DNA from 3 places in the Sphingomonas sp. PP-CC-3A-396 genome. Region 3 is predicted to be linked to each of the others. Evidence: riboswitches for the same ligand, from Rfam matches in the RefSeq annotation. Region 3 holds a riboswitch; each other region holds the start of a gene.
The links. Region 3 has a riboswitch for cobalamin ahead of cobW (cobalamin biosynthesis protein CobW). Riboswitches for the same ligand answer to the same signal wherever they lie in the genome.
Positions count from the first base shown of each region.

Region 1: it holds a riboswitch for cobalamin, as region 3 does, so the genes downstream of both, C8J40_RS10720 (DUF1636 domain-containing protein) here and cobW (cobalamin biosynthesis protein CobW) in region 3, are expected to answer to the same signal.
Region 2: it holds a riboswitch for cobalamin, as region 3 does, so the genes downstream of both, C8J40_RS01755 (TonB-dependent receptor) here and cobW (cobalamin biosynthesis protein CobW) in region 3, are expected to answer to the same signal.

Region 1 covers NZ_SLYF01000005.1:7,530-17,527, reverse strand. Annotated here, with positions in the region: gene C8J40_RS10730 (NAD(P)/FAD-dependent oxidoreductase) at 1-1,416, opposite strand, end outside; gene cobO (cob(I)yrinic acid a,c-diamide adenosyltransferase) at 1,484-2,089, shown strand; cobalamin riboswitch at 2,252-2,448, shown strand; gene C8J40_RS10720 (DUF1636 domain-containing protein) at 2,620-3,027, shown strand; gene cobT (nicotinate-nucleotide--dimethylbenzimidazole phosphoribosyltransferase) at 3,024-4,037, shown strand; gene C8J40_RS10710 (histidine phosphatase family protein) at 4,034-4,603, shown strand; gene cobS (adenosylcobinamide-GDP ribazoletransferase) at 4,600-5,313, shown strand; gene C8J40_RS10700 (cobyric acid synthase) at 5,278-6,747, opposite strand; gene cbiB (adenosylcobinamide-phosphate synthase CbiB) at 6,735-7,673, opposite strand; gene C8J40_RS10690 (threonine-phosphate decarboxylase) at 7,666-8,640, opposite strand; gene cobU (bifunctional adenosylcobinamide kinase/adenosylcobinamide-phosphate guanylyltransferase) at 8,713-9,270, shown strand; gene C8J40_RS10680 (hypothetical protein) at 9,406-9,585, shown strand; gene C8J40_RS10675 (Crp/Fnr family transcriptional regulator) at 9,975-9,998, shown strand, end outside.
Region 2 covers NZ_SLYF01000001.1:379,500-389,497, reverse strand. Annotated here, with positions in the region: gene C8J40_RS01780 (helicase-related protein) at 1-1,026, shown strand, start outside; gene C8J40_RS01775 (N-formylglutamate amidohydrolase) at 1,056-1,919, opposite strand; gene C8J40_RS01770 (response regulator) at 2,032-2,409, shown strand; tRNA gene C8J40_RS01765 (tRNA-Val) at 2,454-2,528, shown strand; gene C8J40_RS01760 (TonB-dependent receptor) at 2,623-4,704, shown strand; cobalamin riboswitch at 5,021-5,220, shown strand; gene C8J40_RS01755 (TonB-dependent receptor) at 5,335-7,233, shown strand; gene C8J40_RS01750 (ABC transporter substrate-binding protein) at 7,230-8,036, shown strand; gene C8J40_RS01745 (iron ABC transporter permease) at 8,194-9,162, shown strand; gene C8J40_RS01740 (ABC transporter ATP-binding protein) at 9,153-9,932, shown strand.
Region 3 covers NZ_SLYF01000003.1:207,369-217,366, forward strand. Annotated here, with positions in the region: gene C8J40_RS07175 (HoxN/HupN/NixA family nickel/cobalt transporter) at 1-983, shown strand, start outside; cobalamin riboswitch at 1,037-1,251, shown strand; gene cobW (cobalamin biosynthesis protein CobW) at 1,357-2,394, shown strand; gene cobN (cobaltochelatase subunit CobN) at 2,403-5,636, shown strand; gene cobG (precorrin-3B synthase) at 5,633-6,790, shown strand; gene C8J40_RS07195 (precorrin-8X methylmutase) at 6,791-7,420, shown strand; gene cobI (precorrin-2 C(20)-methyltransferase) at 7,417-8,142, shown strand; gene cobJ (precorrin-3B C(17)-methyltransferase) at 8,139-8,888, shown strand; gene C8J40_RS07210 (cobalt-precorrin-6A reductase) at 8,864-9,613, opposite strand; gene cbiE (precorrin-6y C5,15-methyltransferase (decarboxylating) subunit CbiE) at 9,603-9,998, shown strand, end outside.

The sequences.
Region 1 (9,998 bases), on a different contig from region 3:
ATCATAGCCAGGAATCTCGCGCCCAAACGCCGGCAATGCCTCGCGCAACGCGGTGATCGCGAACTCCGGCAGGCATTCCGACAGGTCAGTCATATGCACGCCCGGTTTGTACGACGGGATCACCGAGCCCAGCGCGGTCGACGCACGCCCTGCGAGCAGGTCGCCAATGCGTTGCGCAGGCGCCTTGTAGTTCGAGCCGCCGGCGACATAGGCGCGCGATTCCCAGTGGCGTTGCAGTTCGATCCCCGCCAGCGGGTGGCCGGGATAATCGCGCTCGGGGTCGATGCCGATGACGATCCCCGAGTTCGCGTTGCGTTCGTTGCGCGAATATTGGCTCATGCCGTTGGTGGCGACGCGGCCCTCTTCGGACGTCGCGGCGACGACGGTGCCGCCTGGGCACATGCAGAAGCTGTACACGGTGCGGCCGTTCTTGCAGTGGTGCGACAGGCTGTACGCCGCCGCGCCGAGATCGGGGTGGCCTGCACACGGCCCGAACCGTGCTTCGTCGATCCAGGATTGCGGATGTTCGATGCGGACTCCGATCGAGAAGGGTTTCGCCTCGACGTAAACGCCCTTGGCATGGAGCATCTCGAACGTGTCCCGCGCGCTGTGGCCGACCGCGAAGACGACGTGGTTGGCTTCGAGATAGTCCCCGGTGCTGAGATGGAGACCGCGGAGTTGGCGGGTACCTGCCTCCTCGACGATGTCGAGACCGTCGACGCGCGTCGAGAACCGGTATTCGCCGCCAAGCGCCTCGATCGTCTCGCGCATGCTCTCGACCATCGTGACGAGCCGAAATGTGCCGATATGCGGGTGTGCTTCGGTGAGAATTTCGGGTGGGGCGCCGGCTTTCACGAATTCGGTCAGGACTTTGCGGCCCAAGTGGCGCGGGTCCTTGATCTGGCTCCAGAGCTTGCCGTCGGAGAAGGTGCCGGCACCGCCCTCGCCGAACTGGACGTTGGATTCGGGGTTGAGGACGCTTTTGCGCCAGAGACCCCAGGTATCCTTGGTGCGTTCGCGGACGACCTTGCCGCGGTCGAGGATGATCGGGCGGAACCCCATCTGCGCGAGGATCAGGCCGGCGAACAGCCCGCACGGGCCGGCGCCGACCACCACCGGGCGGGGGCCGGTGTAGCTCGCGCCGCCCTTGGTGACGAAGCGGTAGCCGGTGTCCGGGGTGCGCTGGACGTGGCGATCCTTGCGGAAGCGCGTGAGGACGGTGTCCTCGTTCTTCAGCGTGACGTCGACCGAATAGACGAGCTGGATGTCCATCTTGTCGCGGGCATCGTGCGCGCGTCTGGCGATGGTGTAGCGGATCAGGTCGCGCGGGGTGACGCGCAGGCGATCGCGGATCGCGGCGGGGAGCGCTTCGTCGGCGTGGTTGAGCGGGAGCTTGAGGTCGGTGATGCGGAGCATGTCGGTCGCTCTAGCGCCGCGCGGCGCGATCCGCCATCGGCAGTACAGGGCGCGAGCGCGAGAGGACATGATCATGCGGACCGACGACGAGCAGAATGCCAAGAGCGCCAAGCGCAAGGAGGTCCATGATAAGATCGTCGCGAGCAAGACGATCGAGAAGGGCCTGATCATCGTCCACACCGGCAAGGGCAAGGGCAAGTCGACCGCGGCGTTCGGCATGGCGGTGCGGATGATCGGGCATGGGCGCAAGGTCGGCTTGGTGCAGTTCGTCAAGGGCGCGATGGCGACCGGCGAGAAGGCGATCTTCGACGCGTTCCCGGACCTGTGCGAGTTCAAGCCGATGGGCGAGGGCTTCACCTGGGATACGCAGGATCGCGCGCGGGATATCGCAGTGGCGCGCGAGGCGTGGGACGAGGTCAAGCGAATGATCGCGGACCCGTCCTATGCGATGGTGGTGACGGACGAGCTGAACATCGTGTTGCGCTATGAGTATCTGCCGGTCGACGAGGTGCTCGCTGTGTTGGCGGCAAAGCCGGAGATGACGCATGTCGTGATCACCGGGCGGAATGCGCCGGATGCGCTGATCGAGATGGCGGATCTTGTGACCGAGATGACGCAGGTGAAGCATCCGTTCCGGTCGGGGGTGAAGGCGCAGGCTGGCGTGGAGTTCTGACTTCTTGATCCTCCCCTTGCGGGGGGAGGTGGCTGGCGCTTGCCAGACGAAGGGGTATTGCGATCACGACGGCGGGTCACCCCTCCGTCAGCCCAAACGGGCTGCCACCTCCCCCGTCAGGGGAGGATTAGAGGCGGCTTGTCTACGGTCGATCGTACGCGTATCGCTCAACCCGCGACAGGTTTTCCCGAGGCGGCAACGCGTAGGGAAATGAAAACGGGAACGGGAAACACCCGGCTGCCCCTGCAACTGTACGCGGCGAGCCATCGTGCCTCATGCCATTGGGATACTCCCGAGAAGGCGGCGCGGACGGCGTTGACCCGCGAGCCAGGAGACCTGCCCGTCGCGGTCGTCTTTCGTCCGGCCAGGGTGCGCCGAACGGACGGGTAACACCCCGAGCGACGACATCGCTTCGCGTCGCGCGGAGGCTGGAGGCGTGCGCCTTTCGCCCTTCGCGCGGTGCGGGATCGACTGTCCGAAGGGGTTCCTATGCCTAGTATAAATCGTTCTGTGATCGTCCGGGAACGGACATGTTGAAGCCGGTCGAAGGCGGCGTCGCGGTGGTCGCGTGCAACACGTGCCGCCATTCCGCCGATGCGCGTGACGACGGCGAAGGCGTTCGCGGCGGCGCGCGGCTGGTCAGCGCGTTGAAGGCGGTGCAGGCGAGCGATCCGGCCTATGCCGACGTCGCGGTGCAGGAGATGCCGTGCCTGTTCGCATGCCAGGATTTCTGCACGATCCACCTGCGCGCACCCGCCAAGGTCGGCTATGTGCTCGGCCGGTTCGAACCGACCGAAGACGCCGCGCGCGCGATCCTCGATTACGCGCGGCTCTACGGTGAGAGCGCGTTCGGGCAGGTGCCGTTCAAGCAATGGCCGCAGGGCGTGAAGGGGCATTTCATCACCCGCACGCCGCCCGCCGGCTTCGTCGTCGAATGACCGCGTTCGCGACGCCTGCCGGGTTTCTGGCGGCCTTGCGCGGCTTGCCGCAGGCGGACGCGGCGGCGCGATCCGCGGCGATCGTCCGACAAGGCGAACTGACCAAGCCGCCGGGCTCGCTGGGGCGGCTGGAGGATATAGCGGTGTTCATGGCCGGCTGGCAGGGTAACCCGCTGCCCCGGCTCGATCGCGGGAGCGCGGTGGTATTCGCGGGCAACCACGGCGTCGTCGCGCGAGGTGTGAGTGCGTTTCCGGCCTCGGTCACCGCGCAGATGGTCGCCAATTTCGAGCATGGCGGCGCGGCGATCAACGCGCTGTCGCGGGCGGCGGGCCTTGAGCTGAAGATCGTATCGCTCGATCTCGACCGACCGACGGCGGATTTCACGCAAGCCCCGGCGATGTCGGAGGACGAATGCCTTGCCGCGTTGAACGCGGGCGCGGCGGCGGTCACAGATGCGCCGGACCTGATTGTACTCGGCGAAATGGGGATCGGCAATTCGACGACCGCCGCGGCGCTGTGTCTGGCGAGCTTCGGCGGGTCGGCGAGCGACTGGGTCGGGCCGGGCACGGGGGTCGACGATGAGGGCATCGCGCGGAAGATCGCGGTGGTCGAAGCCGGGGTCGCGCTGCACCGGGACGGGCTGAGCACGCCGTTCGAGATCTTGCGGCGGCTCGGTGGGCGCGAGTTGGCGGCGATCGCAGGCGCGGTGGTTGCCGCGCGACTGGCGGGCGTGCCGGTGATGCTCGACGGGTTCATCTGCTGTGCGGCGGTCGCGCCCTTGGCTGCGGCGTGTCCCGACATTCTCGCGCATTGCCTTGCCGGACATGTCTCGGCCGAGCCGGGGCATCATCTTTTGCTCGAGCGAATGGGGCTCGAGCCGTTGCTCTCGCTCGGGATGCGGCTGGGCGAGGCGAGCGGTGCTGCGACGGCGACGTTGCTCGTCCGGGCCGCTCTGGCCGCGCATGCAGAGATGGCGACGTTCGCCGAGGCGGGCGTTTCGGCTGCGTGAGTGCGTACATGCTGCACCTGATGCGGCACGGGGCGCTTGAAGTGGCGGGGCGAATGCTCGGACGGACCGACGACCCGGTGACCGAGGGAGGGATTGCCGCCTGTATGGCACGCGCCGAGAGTCTTGCGATCGAACGGATCAAGGCCTCCGATCTGATCCGCGCACGCGCCTGTGCGGCGGCGATCGGTGAACCGCGAGGCGTTGCGGTCGAGGTCGACCCACGCTGGCGCGAACTCGATTTCGGGGCATGGGACGGGCTGGCCCCGGCGGCAATCGATCCCGCCGAATTGGCCGCATTCTACGACGATCCCGATGCGTCACCACCGCCGGATGGCGAACGCTGGTCCGCGTTGCAGGACCGGGTCGCGCAGGCACTGGCCGCGATGCCGCAGGTCTCGACACTCGTCGTGACGCACGGCGGCGCGATCCGGGCGGCGCTCGCGGAGTTGTGCGGGTTCGATCGAAGGCAGAACTGGGCGTTCGACCTCCCCTATGCCGCGCTGGTGTCGCTGCGGATATGGCCGGGCCCGACGCGGACCGTGCAGATCGTCGGCTTGGCGACATGAAGCGGTTGATCATCGCGTTCGGCTTCCTCACCCGCCTGCCGATGCCGCGCGTCGACGTCGAGGCAGAGGATTTCGCGGCAGCGATCCGGTGCTACCCTGTCGTCGGTCTCGCGATCGGCCTGATCGTCGCGGCGGCCGGCTGGCTGGGTACGCTGGTCGATCCTTGGACGGGGGCCTGCGCTGCGTTGCTGGCTTGGATCGCAGTGACGGGGGCGCTGCATCTCGACGGGCTCGCCGACCTCGCGGATGGGTTGGGCGCGGCGCATGGCGATCGGACGCGGCTGCTCACGGTGATGGCCGATCCGTATATCGGGAGCTTCGGCGTCGTCGCGATCGTCGGTCAGGTGCTGGCCAAGCTGGTATTGCTCCACGCGGCGGGGATGGGCTGGACGCTGATCCTCGTGCCGTGCGCGGCAAGGATGGGACCGCTCGTCTGGGCGAGACTGTTGCCGCCGCTGCGGCCCGGCGGGCTGGGCGCGGCCGTCGCCGGCGCGGTCCGAACGCGTGACCTGCTGGGGTGGGGACTTGTGCTTGCGCTCGCGGCGGTTGCGGTGCCTGCACTGGTCGCCCTACCGCTGCTCACGTTAGGCGTCGCGGCATGGTTGCGGCGGACGCTGGGCGGCGTGACCGGCGATGCGCATGGCGCCGGGATCGAGATCGTCGAGACCGGGCTGCTAGTTGCGCTCTCGGTGGCCGGCGCGCTCGCTTAGCGCGAGTAGCGCATCGAGATCGACATGGCGTTCAAGCGTCGCGGCGATCGCATCGAGCGCGGCGTCGATCGACGCGCCATGATCGGGTCCGCTCGCCGCGACGCCGAGCCGAGCCAGCCACGCCGCGCGTTGCTCGGCCAGCGCGAGCAGGCCGTGGACGTAGCTGCCCGAGATCAGTCCGTCCGCACTCGTCGCGCCTTCGGGGCTGCCATCGGCGCGGTGGCCGACCGGGTGCGCGGTGGCGGGTCCGGTGGTCGCGCCCATGTGCATCTCATAGCCCTCGAATGCCGCGCCCTGTGCCCGGCCGCGCACCCGCTCCAGCGTCTTGCGGCCGGTAAGGACCGTGTCGATGTCGAGCATCCCGAGCCCGTCGACACGACCCGCCCGCCCCTCGATCCCGTCGGGATCGGCGATGCTGCGGCCGAGCATCTGGTAGCCCCCGCAAAGCCCGAGCACCGGCTTGCCGCGGCGATGATGTGCGCGGATGTCGATGTCCCATCCCTGCGCACGGACGAAGGCGAGGTCGGGGATCGTCGCCTTTGATCCGGCGAGTACGATCATGTCGACGTCGGGGATCGGCGAGCCCGGCGGTACCATCATCAATGCGACACCCGGCTCCAGCCGAAGCGGATCGAGGTCGTCGAAATTGGCGATCCGCGGCGTGATCGGGCAGGCGATCGTGACGCGGCGCTGTGCGCTAGCGGCGGGGCGTTCGAGGATCACGGCGTCCTCGCTCGGCAGCCGTACCGCATCCGCCAGCCACGGCACGACGCCATACCCGCGCCACCCGCTGCGCGCTTCGATCGCGCGATATCCGTCGTCAAACAGCGCGGGGTCTCCGCGGAACTTGTTGATCAGGAAGCCGTGGATCATCGCCGCGTCGGCCGGATCGATCACCGCACGCGTGCCGACGATCGCCGCGATCACGCCGCCGCGGTCGATATCGCCGACCAGCACCACGGGAACGCCGGCAGCGCGCGCGAACCCCATGTTGGCGATGTCGCCGGCGCGCAGGTTGATCTCCGCCGGGCTCCCCGCGCCTTCGACGACGACGAGATCGCAGCCTGCCGACAGTCGCTCGAAGCTGCCGAGAACATCGACCAGCAGCCCTTCGCGCCCTTCACGCCAGCGCGCGGCGGCAAGCGTGCCGCGGACCTGCCCGCGGACGATCAGTTGCGAGGTGCGGTCGCCCTGCGGCTTCAGCAGCACCGGGTTCATGTCGACGATGGGTTCGACGCGACAGGCGATCGCCTGTGTCGCCTGCGCGCGACCGATCTCGCCGCCATCGGCGGTGACGGCGGCGTTGTTCGACATGTTCTGCGGCTTGAACGGGCGCACCGACAGCCCACGATTGGCGAACGCGCGGCATAGCCCGGCGACGAGCACCGACTTGCCGACGTCGGAGCCGGTTCCCTGGAGCATCAGAGCGCCCATGCGATCCCTCCGGCAATGACAAACAGGAGCACACACGCTCGGCGATAGATGCCGAGCGCGGCGCGTAGATCGGCGGCGGTAGCGTCCGCACGGCCATCGCCGATATAGGGCTTGGCGACGCTCACCCCGTCATAGGCGATCGGCCCGGCGAGACGCAGGCCAAGCGCGCCCGCCATTGCCGCCTCTGGCCAGCCGGCGTTCGGCGAGGCGTGGTTGCCGGCATCGCGCCACATCGTCTGCCAACCGCCGAGCCCGGCGACGCACAGCAGCACGCCGCTCAGCCTCGCCGGGATCAGATTGGCCAAATCATCGGTCCGTGCCGCAGCCCAGCCGAACGCACGCCAGCGCTCTTCACGGTGCCCGATCAAACTGTCGGCCGTGTTGATCGCCTTATACGCCCACAGTCCCGGCAGCCCGGCCACGAGCAACCAGAACAGTGGCGCGACGACGCCATCGCACACGCTCTCGGCAAGGCTCTCGATCGCCGCCCGCGCGACGCCGGCTTCATCGAGCGACGCGACATCCCGCCCGACGATCATGCCAACGCGGTCACGGGCAGTCTGGAGGTCGCTCGCTCTCAGCGCATGCGCCACGGGAACGACATGATCGTGCAGGCTACGGATCGCGAGTCCCGGCGCGGCTAACAAGGCGATCGCGATCCAGGCGGAAGACCCGAGCAGCATTCGCAGAACGACGTCTAGCGCGAGCGCGATGACGACCGCGACCCCGACGACGACTATCATCGTCAAGACACCCGCCGCCCGACGGGTCGCAAACGATGTTCGCGGATCGTTCCAGCGTGCCTCGGCGGCGCCGATCAACCGCGCGAACCCGCCTACCGGATGCCCTATCCGTGCATAGAGTGCGGCCGGCCAGCCGATCGCAGCGTCGATCGCTATCGCTAGGACCGCTATCGGCTCAGCCATGCGCCAGCGCTCGGTCCAGCCGGTCGAAGGCGATGTCGTCGCGTGGCAGGCCGATCCGCAGCCAGTGTGGCGCATGGTCGAACGTGCGCGTCAGTATCCCGGCATGCGCCAGACGGTTGAATATCGCGGCTGCGGCGCTGCTTTCCACGAGCCGGAACAGGGGGCAGGCACCGGTCGCGTGCAGCCCGTGGCGCGCCAGCATCGTGTCCAGTCGTGCCGCCCGGGCGATGCAGGCGAGACGGGTCGCATCGATCCAGGCGCTATCACGGTAGGCGGCCGTCCCATAAGCCACTGCGCAGGCGGAAACCGGCCAGCTTCCCAGCTGGTGGCGCATCGCGGCAACCTGTGCCGGCGGGGCGATCATGAAACCGAGCCGGACTCCGGGCAGGCCGAACGTCTTGCCGAACGAGCGAAAAACGATGACCCGGTCGGACGGCCGAAGATGCGGGACGATGCTGTACGATGGGACCAGGTCGACAAACGCTTCGTCGACTACCAGCCATGCGCCGTTTCGCGTCACGGCGAGCAGGCGCTCTGGTTTGGCGAGTAGTCCATCCGGATTGTTCGGGTTTGCGAGCAGCAGCGTTCCGTCTTCGATGTTATCGATGGTCGGTCGCATAACTGCGCTGGCGTGTCCGAACACTTCCGCATGGGTTGCGTAACTCGGCGCTACAAATCGGGCGGGCCGTGGCAGATCGAGACCGGCCAGCAAGCGTAGTCCGATCTCGCTGCCCGGCAACGCGAGAACACACGCGGAATCGGTTCCGAACATTGCAGCCGCCGCTTCTTCGAGCACCGCGATCGATGCCGGCGATGGTAGTGTCGTGAGATCGACGGGCGGCAACGGATCGGACCGCCAGGCGCACGGGTTGATCCCGGTCGACAGATCGATCCACGGGGTGGGGGCATCGGGGTACAGGGTTGCGGCGAGATCGACCCTCCCGCCATGCGCGCGCAACCCCGTCATGATATCCTTTCGCTTGATCTTGCGCCGCTCATCGTCATTCCGGACGCGCGCTGCAAGCGCCAAGGAGAGACCATGCCGCCATTACAAACCAGCCCGTCGTTCGGTAGGAGCCTGTTCGTGCTCGGCGGGGCGCGGTCCGGCAAGAGCCGTCATGCGCAGGCCGTCGCCGAAGCCGCCGCGGCATCATCGGCGGGGCCGCTGGTGTATATCGCGACCGCGCAGGCATTCGACGACGAGATGCGCGATCGGATAGCGCGGCATCGGACCGACCGCGATGCGCGGTGGCAGACCGTCGAAGCCCCAACCCACCTTGCCGCCGCATTGCGCGAGGTGGATGGCGCGAACACGGTCATCCTCGTCGATTGCCTTACTTTATGGCTTTCCAACCTATTGCTCGCCGATATCGACATCGACCAAGAAGTCGATGTTTTGCTAGCGACGCTCGCCTGCGCGGAGGCGCGTATCATTCTCGTCTCGAATGAAGTCGGTCTCGGTATCGTCCCCGACAACGCGCTCGCGCGGCGCTTTCGCGACGCCGCGGGATTGTTGCACCAGCGGCTTGCGGCACAGGTGGATTCGGTCGACGGTCTGATCGCTGGTCTTGTCCAGTCTTGGAAACGCCCGGTCTGAGCGCGCCTGGGCGACGCACGACGCCGCGCGCACCGACCGCAATTGGCATCTTGCCTGCCGACACCGGGAATGGTTAATCATCGCCAACTGCACCGAACTGGTCGCAACGACCATCATGCGTGAACGGAGGCCGGAATGCATAGCAAAGCGCAGGCAGTCGCGCGTTTAAAATCGATGGTCTTCCTGATCGAGGAAGCGCTGCGGATCGCCGATGAGGGCGACAATCCGCTATTCGGTGCCAAGCTGAGCGATTGTATTGATTGTCTGCAAGGCGCATTGGATGAAATCAGCAGCGCGACATCCGTCAAACCGTAACGCATCACGTGATCGATATCCGTATGGATAAAACGCTACGGCGCAAAGGCAATGTCCCGACAGGCCAGTATAGTCGAAGATGCTGGCAGCATCGCCTTCGATAGACCCGGGGTCATAGCTTATCGATTTTAACGCAGGTTTATTTTGCGTGAAGACCAAATGTTACGATAAGCCTTATCCGAATATGTTATCGTCTTTTACCGACAGCCGATCCTTGGGCGCTGACGGCCGAGAGAGGCATGTGCTCCCGCCCCGATTTGTGCGGGAGAACGCATTTGAACGATGTTCTGACGGATCATGGTGCTGTGATTTCCCCTTTGGCCCCCTTGGCTTTGATGGTGCGAAAGCTCGAAACACACGCGGTTCTGCACGAAGCTGATCGTCGCGCATTGCTGGCGTTACCGTATACGCTG
Region 2 (9,998 bases), on a different contig from region 3:
CGCACCGCGGTCGCCAGCTTCGACGATGCCACCGTCCGCGCTGCGCTTCGGCGCGAACGCGCGCGCGGCGGGCAGAGCTTCGTCGTGGTGCCGCGGATCGACGACATGGCGCCGCTCGCCGCAAAGCTGGCCAAGCTGGTGCCCGAACTCGGGCTCGTCCAGGCGCATGGCAAGATGCCTGCGGCCGAGATCGATGAGGCAATGGTCGGCTTTGCGGCCGGCGACGGCGATGTGCTGCTCGCCACCAATATCATCGAGGCGGGGCTCGACGTGCCGCGCGCCAACACGATGATCGTCCATCACGCCGACCGGTTCGGCCTGTCACAGCTCCATCAGTTGCGTGGCCGGGTCGGGCGCGGCGGGCGACGGGGGCAGGTGATGCTGTTGACCGACGGCGATGCGACGATCGCCGAGGCGACGCTGAAGCGGCTGCGGACGTTGCAGGCGTTCGACCGGCTCGGCGCAGGCTTCGCGATCAGCGCACGCGATCTCGATCTGCGCGGTGCGGGCGACCTCGTCGGCGAGGCACAGGCGGGGCATATGAAGCTGATCGGGATCGACCTGTACCAGCATCTGTTTGGCCGTGCGTTGCGGCTGGCGCGGGGGGAGGCGGTCGACGACTGGGTACCCGACCTGCACCTCGGGGTTGGCGGCAGCCTGCCCGACACCTGGATACCCGAGGAGGAGGTGCGCCTGTCGCTCTACGGGCGGTTGGCACGGCTGGAGGACGTCGCGGCGCTCGACCAGTTCGAAGCGGAGCTGGAGGATCGCTTCGGGGTGGTACCCGATTCGGCGCGTCGGCTGCTGTTGCTGGCGCGGATACGGTTGCGCGCCTGTGTTGCGGGTATCCGGCGGATCGACGCCGGTCCTGCCGCGATCGCGTTCACCCCGAACGACCGTCGCGCCGACGCGCCGCTTGAGGATCTGGTCGAGAAGAACGGCCGCTGGATCGCGCAACGGGCGGTGGCGGATCCGGTCGAGCGTGCCGCGCAGGTCGAGGCGTTGCTCGATGCGTTGACCGACTGATCGGCCTGCCAGTTGGAATCAGGCGAGGCCTATTCGGCCGCCGCGGCAAGCGGTGTCGAAAGGGCCTCGTCGGCAAGCCCGGCAAGCATCGCGCCCACCATATCCACCACCCGCGCGAAACCGGCACCCGGTGCATGCAGTTTGCGATCGAGATAGATTGTGCGGTCGAGCTCGAGCTGGATCGCGTGGATGCCCAGGTCGGGGCGGGCGTGGCGTTCGAGGATGTGCCCGCCCGCATAGGGCGTGTTGCGCGCGACCGAAAAGCCATGCGCGGTGCAGACCGTTTCGGCGCGGTCGACGAAGCGCGGCGCAGCGGCATGGCCGAACCGGTCGCCGAGCACGATCCGCGTCCCACCAGGGCCGAGCGGGGGCATCGAATGCACGTCGAGCAGCACCGCCACCCCGAACCGCGCATACGCTGCCTGCAACGCCGCCGCGATCGCCGCGTGATAGGGCCGGTGGTCGTCGACGATCCGCGCGGTCACTTCGGCATCGGTGAAGCGGCGCGCCCACAGGTCGCCGGCGCCCGAGACGCGGCGCGGCACCAAGCCAAGGCCGCTGCGCAATTTGGCGGACTGCTGCGCGGGCGGGATCGATCGCGCGCCTTCGTCGAGTTGGGCGTCGCGTTCGTCCTCACCGCGGTTGAGATCGATCCAGGCACGTGCGCGACGCTGGATGATCATCGCCTGATCCGTCCGCGCGCTCCGTGCCACCGCATCGACCAGCCGGTCCTCGAGCGGGAGCAGCGCCGCCAGCGGTACGCGCAACGCGGTCTTGAGCGAGAGCGGATAGTCGCGTCCGGCATGGGGTACGGAGATCACGACCGGGCTGGTCGGCGGCGCGGTATCCTGGTGTTCGAAAGGGGGCAAGCGCTCGAAGGGGGGCGATGACATGGCGAGCACGCTAGGGCGACGCGTCGGAACGGGCAATCGATCTGGAAATGTTAACCACTTTGCGCGTAGGGAAAGCGCGTCAATGTACGCGTGAAAACAGGACTTTAGATCGATGTTGCGAATTCTGCTGGCCGAGGACGATCAGGTCATGCGCGAATATCTGACGCGGGCGCTCGAGCGCTCTGGGTATGCCGTCACCGCCGTGGACCGCGGGACCGCGGCGATTCCGCTGCTCGAGACCGAGACGTTCGACCTGCTGCTCACCGATATCGTGATGCCCGAGATGGACGGGATCGAACTGGCGCAGAAGGCCGGCGAGATGTGCAAGGACCTGCGCGTGATGTTCATCACCGGTTTTGCGGCGGTCACCCTGAAGGCCGGGCGGGCGATGCCGCAGGCCCGCGTCCTGTCGAAGCCGTTCCACCTGCGCGACCTCGTCGCCGAGGTCGATCGGCTGTTCGAGATGGATAATGTCACCGGCATGCATTGAGCGCTTGCACCCCGCGATAAGCGCGGCTAGTGGAGCCCTCCGGCGGGCGTGTAGCTCAGTGGTAGAGCACTGTGTTGACATCGCAGGGGTCGCAAGTTCAATCCTTGCCACGCCCACCATAGAAAGCCCCGCTAACCTCTGGGTTAGCGGGGCTTTTTGCTGTCCGGGCGTTTCCGACCTTCCGGTATCGTGAAAAGCTGTCATGCGGCACGGATGATCCGCTTCTCGATTTCCGCCACCGCTATCCTGTCATCCAGCGCCCTGCTGTTGCCTGGCGCCGTGCTTGCGCAGTCCGACGTGCCGCCGCGCGCCGCCGACAGTCCGGCCGAGATCGTCGTGACCGGGCGCGGATTGGCCGACGCACCCGGCGACCGCGCCTATTCGATCGTCACGATCGGGCGCGACCGGATCCAGGCGAATGCGAGCAACCGGCTGGAGAGCGTGCTGGCCGACGTCGCCGGGTTGCAGCAGTTTCGTCGTTCGGATTCGCGCAGTGCCAACCCGACCAGCCAGGGGATTTCGCTGCGCGGGATTGGCGGCAACGCCTCCAGTCGCGCGCTGCTGATCTTCGACGGCGTGCCGCAGGCGGATCCGTTCGGCGGCTGGGTCGCATTCCCGGCCTATGCGACGGGGCGGCTAGGGCGCATCCGCGTGACGCGCGGCGGTGGCAGCGGCTATCAGGGACCGGGCGCGCTGGCCGGGACGGTCGAACTGGAGAGCGCGACGCCTGACGACCTGACACCGTTCCAGGGCAGCGTCGCCTATGGCAGCCGCGATTCGGTCGATGCGCAAGGGTCGGCGGCGCTGGTGCGCGGGTCGGGGTTTGCGACCGTGTCGGGCGCGTACGCGCGCGGTGACGGCTTTACGCCGACCGTCGCGGAGAGCCGCGGGATCGTCGATCGGGCCGCGCCATACGAGCAGGCGTCGGGCGCGTTGCGGACCGTCGTCGGGATCGGCGCGAAAACCGAATTGCAGATGAATGCGAGCGCGTTCACCGATCGGCGCGACCGGGGGAGCGACTTCACCGCGAATAAGAGCGAGGGGGCCGATGCGAGCATCCGGCTGATCGGGCGGGGCGCGTGGGGCTATTCGGCGCTGGCGTATCTGCAGACGCGCGCGTTCGCGAGCAGCTTCAACAGCATCACTGCCGCGCGCACGACCGCGATCCAGTCGCTGAACCAGTACAATACGCCGGCGACAGGGCTTGGCGGGCGGATCGAGATCGCACCGCCGCTGGGCGAGAGCATCACGCTCAGGCTGGGCGCGGATATCCGCGACGTGAGCGGCAAGACGCAGGAGCTCTATACGTTCGTCAACGCGGCGCCGACGCGGCGGCGGGAAGCTGGCGGGAGTACGACGACGACCGGCGTGTTCGCCGATGGAAGCCTCGTCGCGGGCTACCTCACGTTCAGCCTAGGTGGGCGGGTCGATTGGTGGTCGATCGATGGCGGCTATCTGACGGAACGGCCGCTCGCGACCGGCGCGGCGCTGACCGACCTGCGCTACGCGAACCGCGACGGCAGCGAGACTACCGGGCGGGCAGGCGTCGCGTATCAGCCTATCGAGGCGGTCACGCTGCGGGCCGCCGGCTATCGCGGATGGCGACTGCCGACGCTCAACGAACTGTACCGCCCGTTCCGGGTCGGCAACGACGCGACCGCGGCGAACGCGTTGCTGTCGCCGGAGCGACTGACCGGGGTCGAGGGTGGCGTCACGCTGACGCCGGCACCGGGCGTGAGCATCGCCGCGACCTATTTCTACAACCGGCTGAAGAACGCGATTGCCAACGTCACGACGACCAACCCGCCGCAGGTGCTGCCCGGGGTCGCCACCTACCGCGTCCGCCAGAACCTCGATGGGATCCGCGCGCATGGCTTCGAACTGGATGCGTCGTATCGACCGGGTCCGCTGGGCGTGCAAGCATCGTGGTCGCACACGAACTCGAAGGTCGAGGGTTCGGGGATCACCGCCGCTCTGGACGGCTTGCGACCAGCGCAGACCCCGCGCGACCAAGTGTCGGGGACGGTCGACTGGCGGCACGATGCTGCGGCGCTGTCGCTGACCGTGCGGCATGTCGGCCGACAGTTCGACGACGACCAGAATACGCGGGTGCTTAGGGCCGCGACGACACTGGATGCCTATGCCGCGCTGCCGATCCTGCGCTCGCTGGTTGCCGAGTTTCGGGCGGAGAATTTCCTCAACGAGCGCGTCGAGGCAGGGATCAGCGGCGCCAACATCGTCGAGCGCGCCACGCCGCGGACAATCTGGGTGGGGCTGCGCTACGGCGGGCGTTGATATTCGATCCGTCGCTTGCCAAGAGAAACGAAGACAGCATGTTTCCCCGCGAAGGCGGGGACCCAGTCTGGGCTCCCGCCTTCGCGGGAGAACAATTTCGGGGAACGTCACTATTTGGTACTAGTCACCACCCCGGCGAAGGCCGGGGCCCAATTGGAAAGGTGGAAATAACGGGGCACTGCGCTCGGTTATCGCCGTTCCCCACTTGGGCCCCGGCCTTCGCCGGGGTGGTGCGATAGACCATGAGTCTACTGAACCACGCCCCGGGTGGGGAGCATGAGTAGGCGCTGCGTTGACCCGTGTCTGGCGTGCGACTAATGCCACTCCCGTGAAGGGTTCCCGGCGACGGGATCAAAAGGGAAGTCGGTGCGCGGGAATCCGCAAGACCGGCGCTGTACCCGCAACTGTGACCGGATAGCGGCCACCCCGAATATGCCACTGGGTTTCGACCTGGGAAGGCGGGGTGGGCGCGATGACCCGGAAGCCAGGAGACCTGCCTTTCACGGTCGATCCACTGCGCGGGCGGGTGTCCGGCGCGGACGAGTGCTCCGGTCCAGCCGGGTTTCCTCGAGCGAGAGACGTCTGGCCGCCCCGCGAATGGTCGCAGGCGGTTCTGCTTAGGACGTACCCATGACGAAATTCTTCCTTCTGCTCGGCGCCGCGGCGATCGCAGCGCCCGCTTATGCCCAGACCATCCCCGATCCCGACGCGCCCGAAGTCGTCGTCACCGCAACCCGCGCCGCGCAACCGCTGAGCGAGATCGGCCAGGCCGTCACCGTCATCGACCGCGCCGAGATCGAGCGCCGCCAGACCGTTATCGTCTCCGATCTGCTCGCGACCACGCCGGGCGTGACGGTAACGCGCAATGGCACCATCGGCGCGCTGACCAGCGTCCGTATCCGCGGCGCCGAGGCGGACCAGACGCTCGTCGTGATCGACGGCGTCCGCGTCAACGATCCCTCGTCGACCGGCGGCGGCTTCAACTTCGGCAATCTCCTGTCGAGCTCGGTCGAGCGGATCGAGGTGTTGCGCGGCCCGAACTCGGTGCCATGGGGCAGCCAGGCAATCGGCGGCGTCGTCAACATCATCACCGCCGCGCCAACCGAAGGCGTCCAAGCGCGCGCCAACGCCGAATATGGCTATGCCGACAGCGTGTTCGCCAGCGCGGGCGTGTCGGGCAAGACCGGTCCGGTATCAGGCTCGCTGACCGGCGGCTATCTGCGCACCGACGGCATCTCGTCCGCCGCCAGCGGCACCGAGCGCGACGGCTATCGCCAATATGGCGCGACCGGGCGCGTGGGCGTCGAGTTCGCGCCGGGCATCGGCCTCGACCTGCGCGGCTATTTCGCCGACAGCCGCGTCGAGATCGACGGCTTCCCAGCGCCCGATTACGTGCTAGCCGACACGCCCGAATATTCGAAGACGCGCGAGGCTTACGGCTATGCCGGGCTGCACGCGAACTTCGCCGATGGCCGGTTCAACAACCGCGTCGCGTTCACGATCGCCGACATCAACCGCGACAATTACGACCCGAGCTTCGGCAGCGATCCGACCTTCATCGGCCGCGGCCGCAGCGAACGCTACGAATACCAAGGCGACTTCCGCCCGCTCGACCAGGTCCGCGTGGTCGCCGGCTTCGAGCGCGAGAACAGCCGCTTCAACGACGGCTTCACCTTCGCGGATACCGGCATCACCAGCGTTTACGGCCAGCTGATCGTCAAGCCGCTCGATATCCTCACCATCACCGGCGGCGTCCGCAACGACGATCACGACGATTTTGGCAGCCACACCACATTCGGCGCGAACGCGGCGCTGGCGTTGCGCACCGGCACGACGATCCGCGCAAGCTATGGCGAAGGCTTCAAGGCACCGACCCTGTACCAGCTCTTCTCCGACTACGGGAATCGCGGCCTCGATCCGGAGACCGCGCGCAACTTCGACGTCGGGGTCGAGCAGGCGTTCCTCGACAACCGGGTCCGCGCAAGCGTGACCTATTTCAACCGCCGTACGCGCAACCAGATCGACTTCCGCGATTGCAGCCCGGCGGAGCAGGTGACCGCCGGTTCGATCTGCGTCGGCCGCCCGTTCGGCGTCTATGACAACATCGCCCGCGCCGAGGCGGACGGCGTCGAGTTCACCTTGGCGCTGCGCCCGGTCGACGCGCTGACGCTGACCGCGAACTACAGCTATATCGACACCGAGAACCGCTCGATCGGCAGCGATTTCGGCAACGATCTCGCGCGCCGTCCCAAGCAGACCGCGAGCGTCGACGCCGATTACCGGTTCGCGTTCGGGCTGTCGGTCGGCGGCACCGTGACGATGGTCGGCGACAGCTTCGACGACGCCGCCAACACCGTACGGCTCGACGGCTATGCGCTGGCGGGTGTCCGCGCGGAAATGCCGATCACCGACCAGATCGCGCTGTACGGCCGCGTCGATAACCTCACCGACTCGCGGTACGAGACGATCGCGGGCTACGGCAATTACGGTCGCGCGGCGTATGGCGGCGTGCGGTTGCGGCTGAAGTGAGGCGCGGGGCGATCCTCCTCGCGCTCCTGCTCGGGGGCTGCGCATCGCCGCCGAGCGGGGGCGGGGGGATCGTCTCGACCAATCCGTGCGTGGATTCGGTGCTGGTCCGCATCCTGCCGCCTTCACGGATCGCCGCGATCAGCCATTATTCGCAAGATCCGTCCGCGACATCGATCCCGCTCGCCGTCGCGCGCCGGTTTCGCGGCATCGCCGGGACCGCCGAGGAGGTGATCGCGCTCCACCCCGATCTCGTCATCGCCAGCACGTATACGCCGCCGGCGACCCAAGCGGCCTACGCGCGGGCCGGGCTGAAGACGCTGCTGCTCGGCATCCCGGACTCGATCGCGGAGAGCCAGGCACAGGTGAAGCAGATCGCCGACGCGGTCGGTGCGCCCGCGGGTGGCGCGCGGATCAATGCCGATATCGATCGCGCGGTGGCGCGCTGGAGTCGCAAGGATGGGCCCAAGGATGACATGCCGCCCAGCGCTCTGCTCTATATCAGCGGCGATCTCGCAACCGGGGGGAGCACGTTGCTGAACGAGATGATGACCCGTGTCGGCTTCCGCAACGCCGCCGCGAGCTACGGCCTGACGCATACCGGCACGCTGTCCGCGGAGACGATCGTGACGCAACCGCCGGCCATCGTGATCGCCCCCGAACGCGCCAGCCGCGGCACCGCGCTGCGCCGCCGCCTGCTGCCGCGTACGCCGCAAGCCGTCTTCCCCCGCGTCCTGATCAACTGCGGCGGCCCGACCATTCCACCGGCGCTGGAACGCCTCGCGGCGATACGGGCGGCGCTGTAATGCGACACCCATACCAAAACCACCCCGGCGAAGGCCGGGGCCCAATTGGAATGGCGGAAATAATGGAGCGCTGCACGCCGTCACGATCGTCCCCCAATTGGGCCCCGGCCTTCGCCGGGGTGGCGGCAGTCGCCGGTATGCTTGCGGTGGACCTGTGATGACCCGCACGCCCAAACTCATCACCCTTGGCCTGCTGGTTGTCCTCCTGTTCGGCCTGTCGCTCGGCTGCGGGAAAGTCTGGGTGCCGCTCGACGCCTGGTTCTCGAGCGACCCGCGCTGGTGGATCATCCTCGAACTCCGCCTGCCACGCGCGGTACTCGGCCTCGTGCTCGGTGCCACGCTCGGGCTGTCGGGCGCGGTCCTGCAAGGCTATCTCCGCAACCCGCTCGCCGACCCCGCCGTCGTCGGCATATCGTCGGTCGCAGCACTCGGCGCAGTCGCCGCGATCATCTTCGGGGCCGGTTCGGGACCTGCCATCTTCGCCGCTGCAATGCTCGGCGCGGGCGGTGCGGTCGCGCTCCTCGCCGCGCTGACATGGCGATCGCCGAGCGCGATCACCTTCATCCTCGCCGGCACCGTGCTCGCCAGCCTCGCCGGCGCGCTGACCGCGTTCCTGATCTCGATCGCGCCCAACCCCTATGCGGTCGCCGAGGTGATCGACTGGATCATGGGCGCGCTGACCGATCGAGGCTGGGACGATATAAAGCTCGCGCTGCCGCCGATGCTGCTCGGCGGCGTCCTGCTGATGCTCACCGGCCGTTCGCTCGATGCATTGTCGCTAGGCGAGGCGGCGGCGCGATCGCTCGGGATACGGATGGGCCGCATCCGGTGGCTGGTCGTGCTCGGCACCGGGCTCGTTGTCGGTGCAGGCGTCGCGGTGACCGGCGTGATCGGCTTCGTCGGCCTCGTCGTGCCGCATCTGCTGCGCCCGATCTTCGGCCACCGCCCGAGCGCCCTACTGCTCCCCTCAGCGCTCGGTGGAGCCGCGCTCGTGCTCGCCGCCGACAGCCTCGTCCGCCTCGCCCCCGGCGCAGGCGAAGTCCGGCTCGGCGTCGCAATGGCGATGATCGGCGCGCCGTTCTTCCTCGGGTTGCTGGTCAAGGAACGAGGCCGGGCATGGATCTGATCGTCGACGCACTGCGCGTGAAGCTCGGCAAGCGCACCGTCCTCCACGACGTCTCCGCGCATCTCCGCCCCGGCCGAGTCACCGCGATCCTCGGCCCCAACGGCGCCGGAAAGAGCACGCTCGTCAAGGCCGCCGCCGCGCTCGTCGGTGGCAGCGCGGGCAGCGTCCGACTCGACACGCAGGACGTCGCGACGATGGACCCGCGCGCCCGCGCCCGCGCGATCGGCTACCTCCCGCAGGATGCGACGGTGCACTGGAACATCGTCGCACGCGATGTCGTCTCGCTCGGCCGCCTGCCGCACCTCGGCGCGCATGCCGCCCCATCGCCCGACGACCACGCCGCCGTCGATCGTGCGATGCACGATACCGAGACCGCGCACCTCGCCGATCGCCCGGTCGGCGAACTCTCCGGCGGTGAGCGCGCCCGCGTCCTGCTCGCGCGCGTCCTAGCAGGCGAACCGCGCTGGTTGCTCGCCGACGAACCGCTCGCCAGCCTCGACCCCTCGCACCAGATCGACCTGCTCGCCCGCCTGCGCGCCTACGCGGGCGGCGGGGCAGGGGTCGCGATCGTTCTCCACGACCTCGTCCAGGCGCAGCGCGCTGCGGACGACGCGCTGCTGATCGCCGACGGTCGCATCGTCGCGTTCGGTCCGGTCGCCGAGGTGATGACCGCGGACACGCTCGCCCAGGTGTTCGGCGTCCGCGTCGCGCCGCTCGACGATGGCGGCCGCCGCCTGCTGGTCCCGGTCGGGCGTGTCGAGATCGGCTAGCCAAGCGACACGCCCGGTGGATCGGGGCCAAGTCGGGGCCGGCGGGGTGAAAGATCATCGACGCGC
Region 3 (9,998 bases):
TAGGCCTGATCGTGGCCAACATCGCGGCGTGGTCCTGGGCGTTCTCGCTGTTCCACGCGCAGCCGCTGATGCTCGGCACGGCGCTGCTCGCCTGGGGCCTGGGTCTGCGCCACGCCGTCGACGCGGATCACATCGCCGCGATCGACAACGTGACGCGGAAGCTCATGCAGGACGGCCAGCGGCCGATCGCGGTCGGCTTTTGGTTCGCGATCGGCCATTCGGGGATCGTGCTGATCGCCGCCGTCGCGATCGCGCTCACCGCCAGTGCGCTGTCGCAGTTCGAGGCGTTCAAGCAGGTCGGCGGCGTGGTCGCCACCGTCACTTCCGCCGTGTTCCTGTTCACGATCGCGGCGATGAACCTGATCATATTGCGCTCGGTCTGGCGCACCTTCGGTCATGTCCGCAGCGGCGGTATTTATGTCGAGGAGGACCTGGACCTGCTGCTCGGCAACCGGGGGCTGCTCGCGCGGCTGTTCCGACCGATGTTTCGGCTCGTCACGCGGAGCTGGCACATGGCCCCGCTCGGCTTCCTGTTCGGGCTCGGGTTCGACACCGCCACGGAGGTCGCGATCCTGGGCCTTTCCGCGAGCCAGGCCGCAGACGGGCTTTCGATCGGCACCGTCCTCGTACTCCCCGTGCTGTTCGCGACCGGCATGGCGCTAGTCGACACCGCAGACGGCGTCGTCATGCTCGGCGCGTACGAATGGGCGTTCGTGAAGCCGATCCGCAAACTTTATTACAACATCACCATCACGCTGATCTCCGCGATCGTCGCGATAGCGATCGGCGGGATCGAGACGCTCGCGCTGCTTGGCGCAAAGCTCGGCCTGACCGGCGGCATCTGGGATCTGGCAGCCGCACTCGGCGAGAACTTCAACGGCCTGGGCTTCGCGATCATCGGCCTGTTCGTGCTGTGCTGGGTCCTGAGCTTCGCCATCTACCGCTGGAAACGCTTCGATGAGATCGAGGTCGTACACGGATAGCTGGCGGCGTGGCGGAAAGTCCTCTAACCCACCCCCGAGGCTCGGTTGCACCGAACCTCATAGATCGCGCCGGTGCCCGAAAGGGCTTGAATGGGAATGCGGTGCGGGAGGAGTCCTCCCAATGCCGCGGCTGTCCCTGCAACTGTAAGCGGTGAGCGAGACGCACACGTCCTTCGTTTCGGAGGGCAGCCACTGGGGAAACCTGGGAAGGCGTACGTCGAGCCTCGACCCGCGAGCCAGGAGACCTGCCAGCGTTATGGTCGCTCTTGCTACGATCCAGGGGATGGTCGCGGCACGGTACTCCGTCTGAGCGACGAACGCGTGCGGCCGAAAGGTCGTGCGTGCGTGTGCTTCAGACGTCGAGGAAATAATCATGTCCGATCTTTCAAAGGTCCCCGTCACCATCGTCACCGGCTTCCTGGGTGCCGGCAAGACGACGCTCATCAGCCACCTGATCCGCAACGCGAACGGTCGCCGGCTCGCGGTGGTGGTCAACGAGTTCGGCACGCTCGGGATCGACGGCGACATCCTCAAGGGCTGCGCGATCCCCGATTGCCCGGCCGAGAACGTCGTGGAGCTGGCGAACGGTTGCATCTGCTGCACCGTCGCCGACGACTTCATCCCGACCGTGGAGGCGCTGCTCGCGCTCGACCCGCGCCCCGATCACATCCTCATTGAAACGTCCGGGCTCGCGCTGCCCAAGCCGCTGCTGAAGGCGTTTGACTGGCCCGCGATCCGCTCGCGCATCACCGTCGACGGCGTCATCGCGCTCGCCGATGCGGAAGCCGTCGCCGCGGGCCGCTTCGCCCCCGACGTGGCCGCGCTCGAGGCCCAGCGCGCCGCCGACCCAAGCGTCGATCACGAGACGCCGCTCTCGGAAGTATTCGAGGATCAGCTCGCCTGCGCCGATCTTGTCCTGCTGACCAAGGTCGATCTCGCCGGCCCCGAAGGCGTCGCCAAGGCACGCGCCGTCATCGCCGCGGAGTCCGCAAGACCACTCCCGGTGATCGACCTGACCGACGGCATCATCGATCCGCGCGTGATCCTCGGCCTCAACGCCGCGGCCGAGGACGATATCGCCAGCCGCCCGTCGCATCACGACGGCGAGGACGATCACGAGCATGACGATTTCGACAGCGTCGTCGTCGAGCTTGGCGAGATCGCCGACCCGACGGACCTGACCGCAAAGATCGAGGCGCTCGCCCGCAGCGCCGACATTCTTCGCGTGAAGGGCTATGCGGCGGTCACCGGCAAGCCGATGCGCCTGCTCATCCAGGCGGTCGGCGCCCGCGTCCGCACACAATACGACCGCCCTTGGCGTGCGGGCGAACCTCGCCGCACGCAACTGGTAGTTATCGCCGAGCACGACCGGATCGACGAGGCCCGCATCAAGGCCGCGCTGGACGGCTGAGGCTCACAATGCACGTCGTCTTCCGCGAGACCCACGGGCTGGAGGAAAGCGCGGTCCCGCAGGACCTCGCCCAATCTCCCGCGGATCTCGTCGTCCTTTCCTTCTCCGACGGCGACCTCGGCGCATTCGCCGCGGGCTGGAGACGTGCGGATGCGGCCGGAAGCCGGCTGCCGTCGCTGCGCCTGGCTAACCTGACGGCGCTACAGCACCCGCTCTCTGTCGACACCTACGTCGAACAGACGCTGGCCGGCGCGAAGGGCATCCTGATCCGGCTGATCGGCGGGCGCTCCTATTGGAGTTATGGCCTGCAACAGGTCGAAAACCTTTCGCGGGAAAAGTGCATCGCGCTCGCCGTGCTCGCCGCTGACGGCCGCATCGACACGCGCCTCGATGCCGCCTCGACGATCCCGTTCTCGACGCTGCGCCGCCTAACCCATCTCTGCGACACCGGCGGTGCGGTTGCGGCGCAGGCGGCACTCGCGCAGTTCGCGCTGGCCGCCGGTTGCTATGCCGGCCCGGTCACCGGCGTCCGTGCGATCGCCGATGTCGGTGGCTGGCAACCGCACGACGGCGTGACCTGTCCGGCCGCGTTCGCGCTCAACGCGCACCGCCCCCGCGTGCTGGTCGTCTTCTACCGCTCCTATTTGACCGCCGCAGACCTCCACCCGATCGAAGCCCTGCACGCTGAACTGACCGCGCGAGGCTTCGACGTCGTCGGCCTCTTCGCGCCGTCCTTGAAAGGCCCAGACGCAGCCGGTTGGCTATCCCGCTGGGTTACGGCCCTGAAGCCCGCCGCGATCGTCAACGCCACCGCGTTCTCCGCACGCGGCGCGAGCGACACGACCCCACTCGACGGCGCCAACGTACCGGTCTTCCAGATCGCTCTCGCCACCTCCGACCGCGCAGCCTGGGCCGGCGCCACCCGAGGCCTGTCGCCCGCCGACCTCGCCATGCACGTCGTCCTTCCCGAAGTGGACGGCCGCCTCTTCGCCGGCGTCGCCAGCTTCAAGGAATGCGCGGCGAGGGACGGCGACCTCGAATACACCCGCCGCGAACACCGCGCTGACCCAGCACGCATCACCGCCATCGCCGCGCGGATCGAAGCCTGGACGAACCTCGCCAGCAAACCCGTCGCCGACCACCGCATCGCGATCGTCCTATCGACCTATCCCGGCAAGACGTACCAGATAGCGCACGCCGTCGGCCTCGACGCGCTCGCCTCGACGCAAGCAATCCTCGGTGACCTTACCGAAGCCGGCTACGCGATCACCTCGGACGCCAACGATCTCACGACATCACGCATACACTGGCCACTCGAAGAGTATCGCAAAGCACTCGCGCAACTGCCCAAAGCGATCCGCGAGGACCTCCGGCAAAGCTGGGGCGACCCCACCGAAGACTTCACCTTCACCGCGATCGATCACGGCGGCGCGCTCGTCGCGCTGCAACCCGAACGCGGCCGCACCGAGCACCGCGCGGAGGAGTATCACGACCTCTCGCGCTGCCCCTGCCACGCCTATGTCGCCTTCTACCTGTGGCTCCGCGAGCGCGGGACCGACGCGCTGGTCCATGTCGGCGCGCACGGCACGCTCGAATGGCTACCCGGCAAGTCGGTCGCGCTGTCCGACGCCTGCTGGCCCGAAGCGCTCGTCGGCGCGATGCCCGTCATCTATCCGTTCATCGTCAACGACCCCGGCGAAGCGGCACAAGCCAAACGCCGCATCGGCGCCGTCACGCTCGGCCACGTCCCGCCGCCGCTCGAACGCACCCGCACCGGCGCAGGTCTGGGGCGCCTCGAAGCGCTGCTCGACGAATTTTCCAACGCCGACGGCCTCGATCCAGCCCGCCGCGACCGCCTGCAACGCGACATCCGCGACGAAGCAACCGCCACCGGCCTCGCCGCAACGCTAGGCCTCGACGATGCGCAGTCCCAAGCCGACACGATCACCCGCATCGACACCTTCGTCTGCGACGTGAAGGAGAGCCAATATGGCGACGGCCTCCACATCTACGGCCGCGGTGAACACGGTGTCGCCGAACGAACCGGATTGCTGTCCGCGCTCCAAGGCAAACGCATCGCACCTGGCCCCTCCGGCTCCCCTTGGCGAGGCCGCGCCGACGTCCTCCCAACCGGCCGCAACCTGTACACCACCGATCCTCGAGCAGTGCCTTCGCGGGCCGCCCATACCCAGGGCGTAAAGCTCGCCGACGAACTCGTCCGCCGCCACTTGCAGGACCACGGCGACTACCCCCGCAATCTCGTCGTCGATCTCTGGGCTTCCGCGACGATGCGGACAGCCGGCGAGGAGTTCGCGATGGCGCTCCACCTGCTTGGCGCGGAGCCGGTGTGGGACATGCAGTCCGACCGCGTGACGGGCGTCGAGATCCTGCCGCTGGCGGACTTCGACCGCCCCCGCATCGACGTCACCTTGCGCGTATCCGGCCTTTTCCGCGACGCCTTCCCGACGCTCTGCACGATGTTCGGCCAAGCCGTCCGCGCGCTTGCCGCACGCGACGAACCGCAAGACTGGAATCCCTTCGTCGGCAAGGCGGTCAGCGCTCGCGTCTACGGCCCCGAACCCGGCCGCTACGGCCTGCTCATGGGCGACGCCGCCGAAACCTACACGCCAGCAGCGCGAATCGAAGCTGGCAACGCGTGGCTATCCGCCTCCAGCCACGCGCTCGACGACGGCGTCGACAGCTTCGACCCGACCGGCATTCGCGACCGCGTCGCTGCCGCCGATGCCTTCGTCCACGTCCAGGACCTGCCCGAAACCGACCTACTCCTCGCCGCGGACTATGCCGCGCACGAAGCCGGCTTCGCCGCCGCGCAATCGGTCGCCGGAGGGAGCGCCACGCTCTACCACCTCGACGCACGAGACCCGAACCAGGCCAAGGCCCGCTCACTCAAGGAAGAGATCGCCCGCGTCGTTCACGCCCGCGCGGCAAATCCAGCCTGGGTCGACGGCATGATGCGCCACGGCTTCCGCGGCGGTGCCGAGATCGCCGCAACGCTCGATCACCTCGGCGCCTTCGCGCATCTGGCCAGCGCGGTCCGCCCAGAACTGATCGACCTCTATTACGACGCGACGCTAGGCCGCGACGACGTCCACGCCTTCCTCGCCGAAGCCAACCCCGGCGCACTCGCGGCGATGCAGGCGCGTTTCGCGGCGCTCCATGCCGCCGACCTCTGGCCGACCCGCCGCAACTCGATCCTGGCGCGTCTGGATTTGCCGTTGTGAGCGCGCCTGACACCAACGGCGTCGTGAAGGGTTGGTGCCCCGACGCTTGGCGCCCGATGATGGCGGGCGACGGCCTACTGGTACGCGTCCGCCCGCCGCTCGCGCGCCTGACACGCGTCCAAGTGCTCGGCCTGTGCGAGGCGGCAGCGCGGCACGGAAATGGCCAGATCGACCTTACCACCCGCGCCAACCTCCAGATTCGCGGCGTCCGCGAGGATAGCTGGCGTCCGCTGATCGAAGCATTGCTCGACCTCGGCCTAATCGACCCCGATCCCGCTTTAGAAGCCCGCGCCAACATCCTCGTCACGCCCGATTGGTGCGAAGGTGACGACACCCATCGCATTGCCGAAGAACTGCGCGCGCGCCTGCCCGAACTGCCACCCCTCCCCGGTAAGTTCGGCTTTGTGATCGACGCCGGTGCCACACCGACGCTCAAAGACGCACCCGCCGACGTCCGCATCGAGCGGACCATATCCGGCCGGCTGATCCTCCGGGCCGCTGGCCGCAATCTCGGCACGCCACTGTCACCCGACATCGAAGTCGACCTGCTGATCGCGCTTGCCCACTGGTTCGTGAAAAGCGGCGGCGCCGTTAGCGGCCGCATGGCCCGTCACGACGCGATTCTGCCCGTCTGGGCGGCGGCAACGACAATGCCCAGGGCATCTGCACCACGCATCAGGCTCGGCGAGCACCCGCTCGGCATCGCGCTCGGCTTGCCATTCGGTCGGATCGCGGCGGCGGCCTTGCACCGCTTCGTCGAAGCCGAAACCGCGATCGAGGCGATCCGCCTGACCCCGTCACACATCGTGATCTGCGAGACGAAGGTGCCGCTCTCGGGAAAGCCCGACACCGCCGGCTTCATCGCAGACCCAGGCTCGGCGTTGCTTCGCGCAGATGCCTGTGTCGGCGCGCCGGCCTGTCCGCAAGCCACCGTCGAAACCCGCGACCTCGCGCTCCGCCTAGCCCCCTGCGTTAGCGGCCGCCTTCACGTCTCCGGATGCGCCAAGGGATGCGCCAGTGCGGGCCCTGCCGACGTAACGCTGATCGGGCGCGACGGTTGCTACGACCTCGCCTTCGACGCGCGCGCCGGTGCGCCACCTTCCCGCGCGGGCCTCGATGCCGCGCAGATCCTCGCCCATTTCGGAGCCGCCTAAATGCCGTACGCCTATGAAACCGACGGCGCGGCGATCTACCGCCAGTCCTTCGCGATGATCCGCGCCGAAGCCGACCTCGCCCGCTTCTCGCCCGAGGAAGAGCCTGTGGCGGTCCGCATGATCCACGCCGCCGGTGTTGTCGGTTTGGCCCAGCACCTCCGCTTCTCGCCAACACTTGCCGTCGAAGCCCGCCGCGCGCTGCAGGCCGGCGCGCCAATCCTCTGCGACGCACGCATGGTCACCGAGGGCATCACCCGCGCCAGATTGCCCGCCGACAACCGCATCGTCTGCACGCTCCACGCCCCCGAAACGCCTGAGCTCGCCCGGACGATGGGCAACACGCGATCGGCCGCCGCCCTCGAACTCTGGCGCCCGCATCTCGCCGGTGCGGTCGTGGCGATCGGCAATGCGCCCACCGCCTTGTTCCACCTGCTCAACATGCTCGAGGACTCTGATTGTCCGCGTCCGGCGGCAATCATCGGCTGCCCTGTCGGCTTCGTCGGTGCAGTCGAATCGAAGGCGGCGCTCTGGACCGACCAGCCAGTCCCCTGCGTCGTCGTCGAAGGCCGGATGGGCGGCAGCGCCATCACCGTCGCCGCGATCAACGCCCTGGCGAGCGGCACCGAATGACGCTTGGCACGATCCACGGCGTCGGTTTAGGGCCGGGGGCGCAGGACCTGATGAGCGTCCGCTCGGATCGCCTCGTTCGCGGCGCGCGTCATGTCGCCTATTTCCGCAAGGCGGGTCGGGCCGGGCAGGCGCGGAAGATCGTCGACGGCATGCTCCGCGCCGACGTGATCGAGTTCCCGATGGAATACCCGGTCACTACCGAGATTCCGGTCTCCGATCCGCGCTACAATGAATGCTTGTCGGCATTCTACGAAGGCTGCATCGAACATTTGGCCTCGCTGGCCCGCAGCGGCGAGGACATCGTCGTGCTCTGCGAAGGCGACCCGTTCTTTTACGGCTCGTTCATGCACCTCTACACCCGCCTCCACACGATCGCACCGGTGCAGGTCGTGCCCGGCATCACCGGCATGTCCGGCGCCTGGACCGCTAGTGGCGCTCCGATCACGTGGGGCGATGACGTCCTGACGGTCCTGATGGGCACGCTCCCCGAGGAGGATCTGGTCCGTCGGATCCGCGACACCGACGCGCTGGTGGTGATGAAGATCGGCCGCCACCTCGACAAACTCCGCCGTGCCGTCGCCGCCGCCGGACGCGAGGGCGAAGCGTGGCTGGTGGAATACGCCGCGATGGCCGATCAGCGCGTTACGCGGCTCTGCGAGGCGGACGCGATCACGCCGTATTTCTCGATCCTGCTGATCCACGGCCAGGGGCGTCGCCCATGACCGGGTGGCTCGCCATCGCAGGCCTCGGACCGGGCGATTTGAACCTCGTGACTCCCGAAGTCACCGCAGCGCTCGCTGAAGCGACCGATGTGATCGGCTACATTCCGTATGTCGCTCGCATCTCGCCCCGTGATGGCCTGACGCTTCACCCGACCGACAACCGCGTCGAACTCGATCGCGCCACGCACGCGCTCCGGCTCGCGGCCCAAGGCCACCGCGTGGTCGTCGTGTCCTCGGGCGATCCCGGCGTGTTCGCGATGGCTGCGGCGGTGTTCGAAGCGCTCGAAGCAGGTCCGCCCGAATGGCGCGACCTCGACATCCGCGTCCTGCCCGGCATCACCGCGATGCTCGCCGCGAGCGCGCGTGCCGGCGCGCCACTCGGCCATGATTTCTGCGCGATCAATCTGTCGGACAATCTCAAACCCTGGCCGCTGATCGAACGCCGCGTGCGTCTCGCCGCAGAGGCCGACTTCGCGATCGCCTTCTACAATCCGCGATCGAAAGCACGCCCCGACGCCCTGATCCGCGTCTTCGAGATCCTCCGCGAGACCTGCCGCGACGACCGCCCCGTGCTGTTCGCCCGCGCCGTCTCCACGCCTGATGAGACCCTCCGCATCGTCCCGCTACCCGAAGCCCGAGCGGAGATGGCCGACATGCGGACGATGATCATCATCGGCTCCAGCCTGACGCGGATCATCGATCGCCCGGCCGGCCCGATCCTCTACACCCCCCGGTCGGCGCCATGATCGAGCCAGCGCAGCACATCTTCCGCGGCATACGCTTCCAACCGCGCAGGCAGGACGGGACGATCGATCATGATCACCGGCAGCCCAAGCGCACGCGCCGCGCCCAGCTTGGCCTGCGCGCCCGACCCGCCGGCATTCTTGCAGACCACGACCTCGATCCCGTGCGTTGCCATCAAGCGCCGGTCGCCCTCGACGTCGAACGGCCCGCGATCGACCACCAGATGGTACCGCGGCAACCCCGGCGGACGATCGGGCGCATCGACGAATCGCAGCAGATAGTCATGCTGAGGCTGCGCCGCGAATGCGTCGACATGCATCCGCCCGAGCGCCAGCATAACGCGCCGCGCGGGGCCGGCCAGCGCCGCGACCGCAGCCTCGATATCGGCTACGCGCGTCCATCGATCGCCCGTAACGGGAGCCCAAGCCGGCCGCGTCAAGGCAATGTGAGCAACGCCCGCACGCGCCGCAGCAACGACGGCATTCGCGCTCATTCGCGCCGCGAACGGGTGCGTCGCGTCGATCAGATGCGTAACGCCGTTATCGCGCAGATACGCGACCAGCCCCTCGACGCCGCCGAAGCCACCGACGCGTACCGGGATCGGCTGAGCCTTGGGGTGGGCAACACGCCCGGCATAGCGCAGCACCGCCGCATCGCCTCGCGCCGCCAGCAAGGCCGCGAGCGCGCTAGCCTCGGTCGTGCCCCCCAGCACCAGGATGTTCGACATGGCTGACACTCCCTGGCTGACGATCGTCGGCATTGGCGAAGACGGTGCGGCCGGCTTGTCCGCCTCGGCAAAGGCAGCGCTGGCGGATGCCGAGATGGTGACCGGTGCGACCCGGCATCTGGCGCTCCTCCCCGAGCTTACGGGCGAGGTCGTGCCGTGGCCAGTCCCGTTCGACGCGGGTATCCCCGGACTGCTCGATCGCCGCGGCCGAAAAACCGTCATGTTGGTCTCCGGCGATCCGTTCTGGTTCGGCGCGGGCACATCCGTCACCCGCCATCTCGCGCCGACCGAGTGGATCACGTACCCCGTGCCGTCGACCTTCGCCCTCGCCGCGGCACGTCTCGGCTGGCCGCTCGACGATACCGCCTGCCTCGGGCTGCACGCT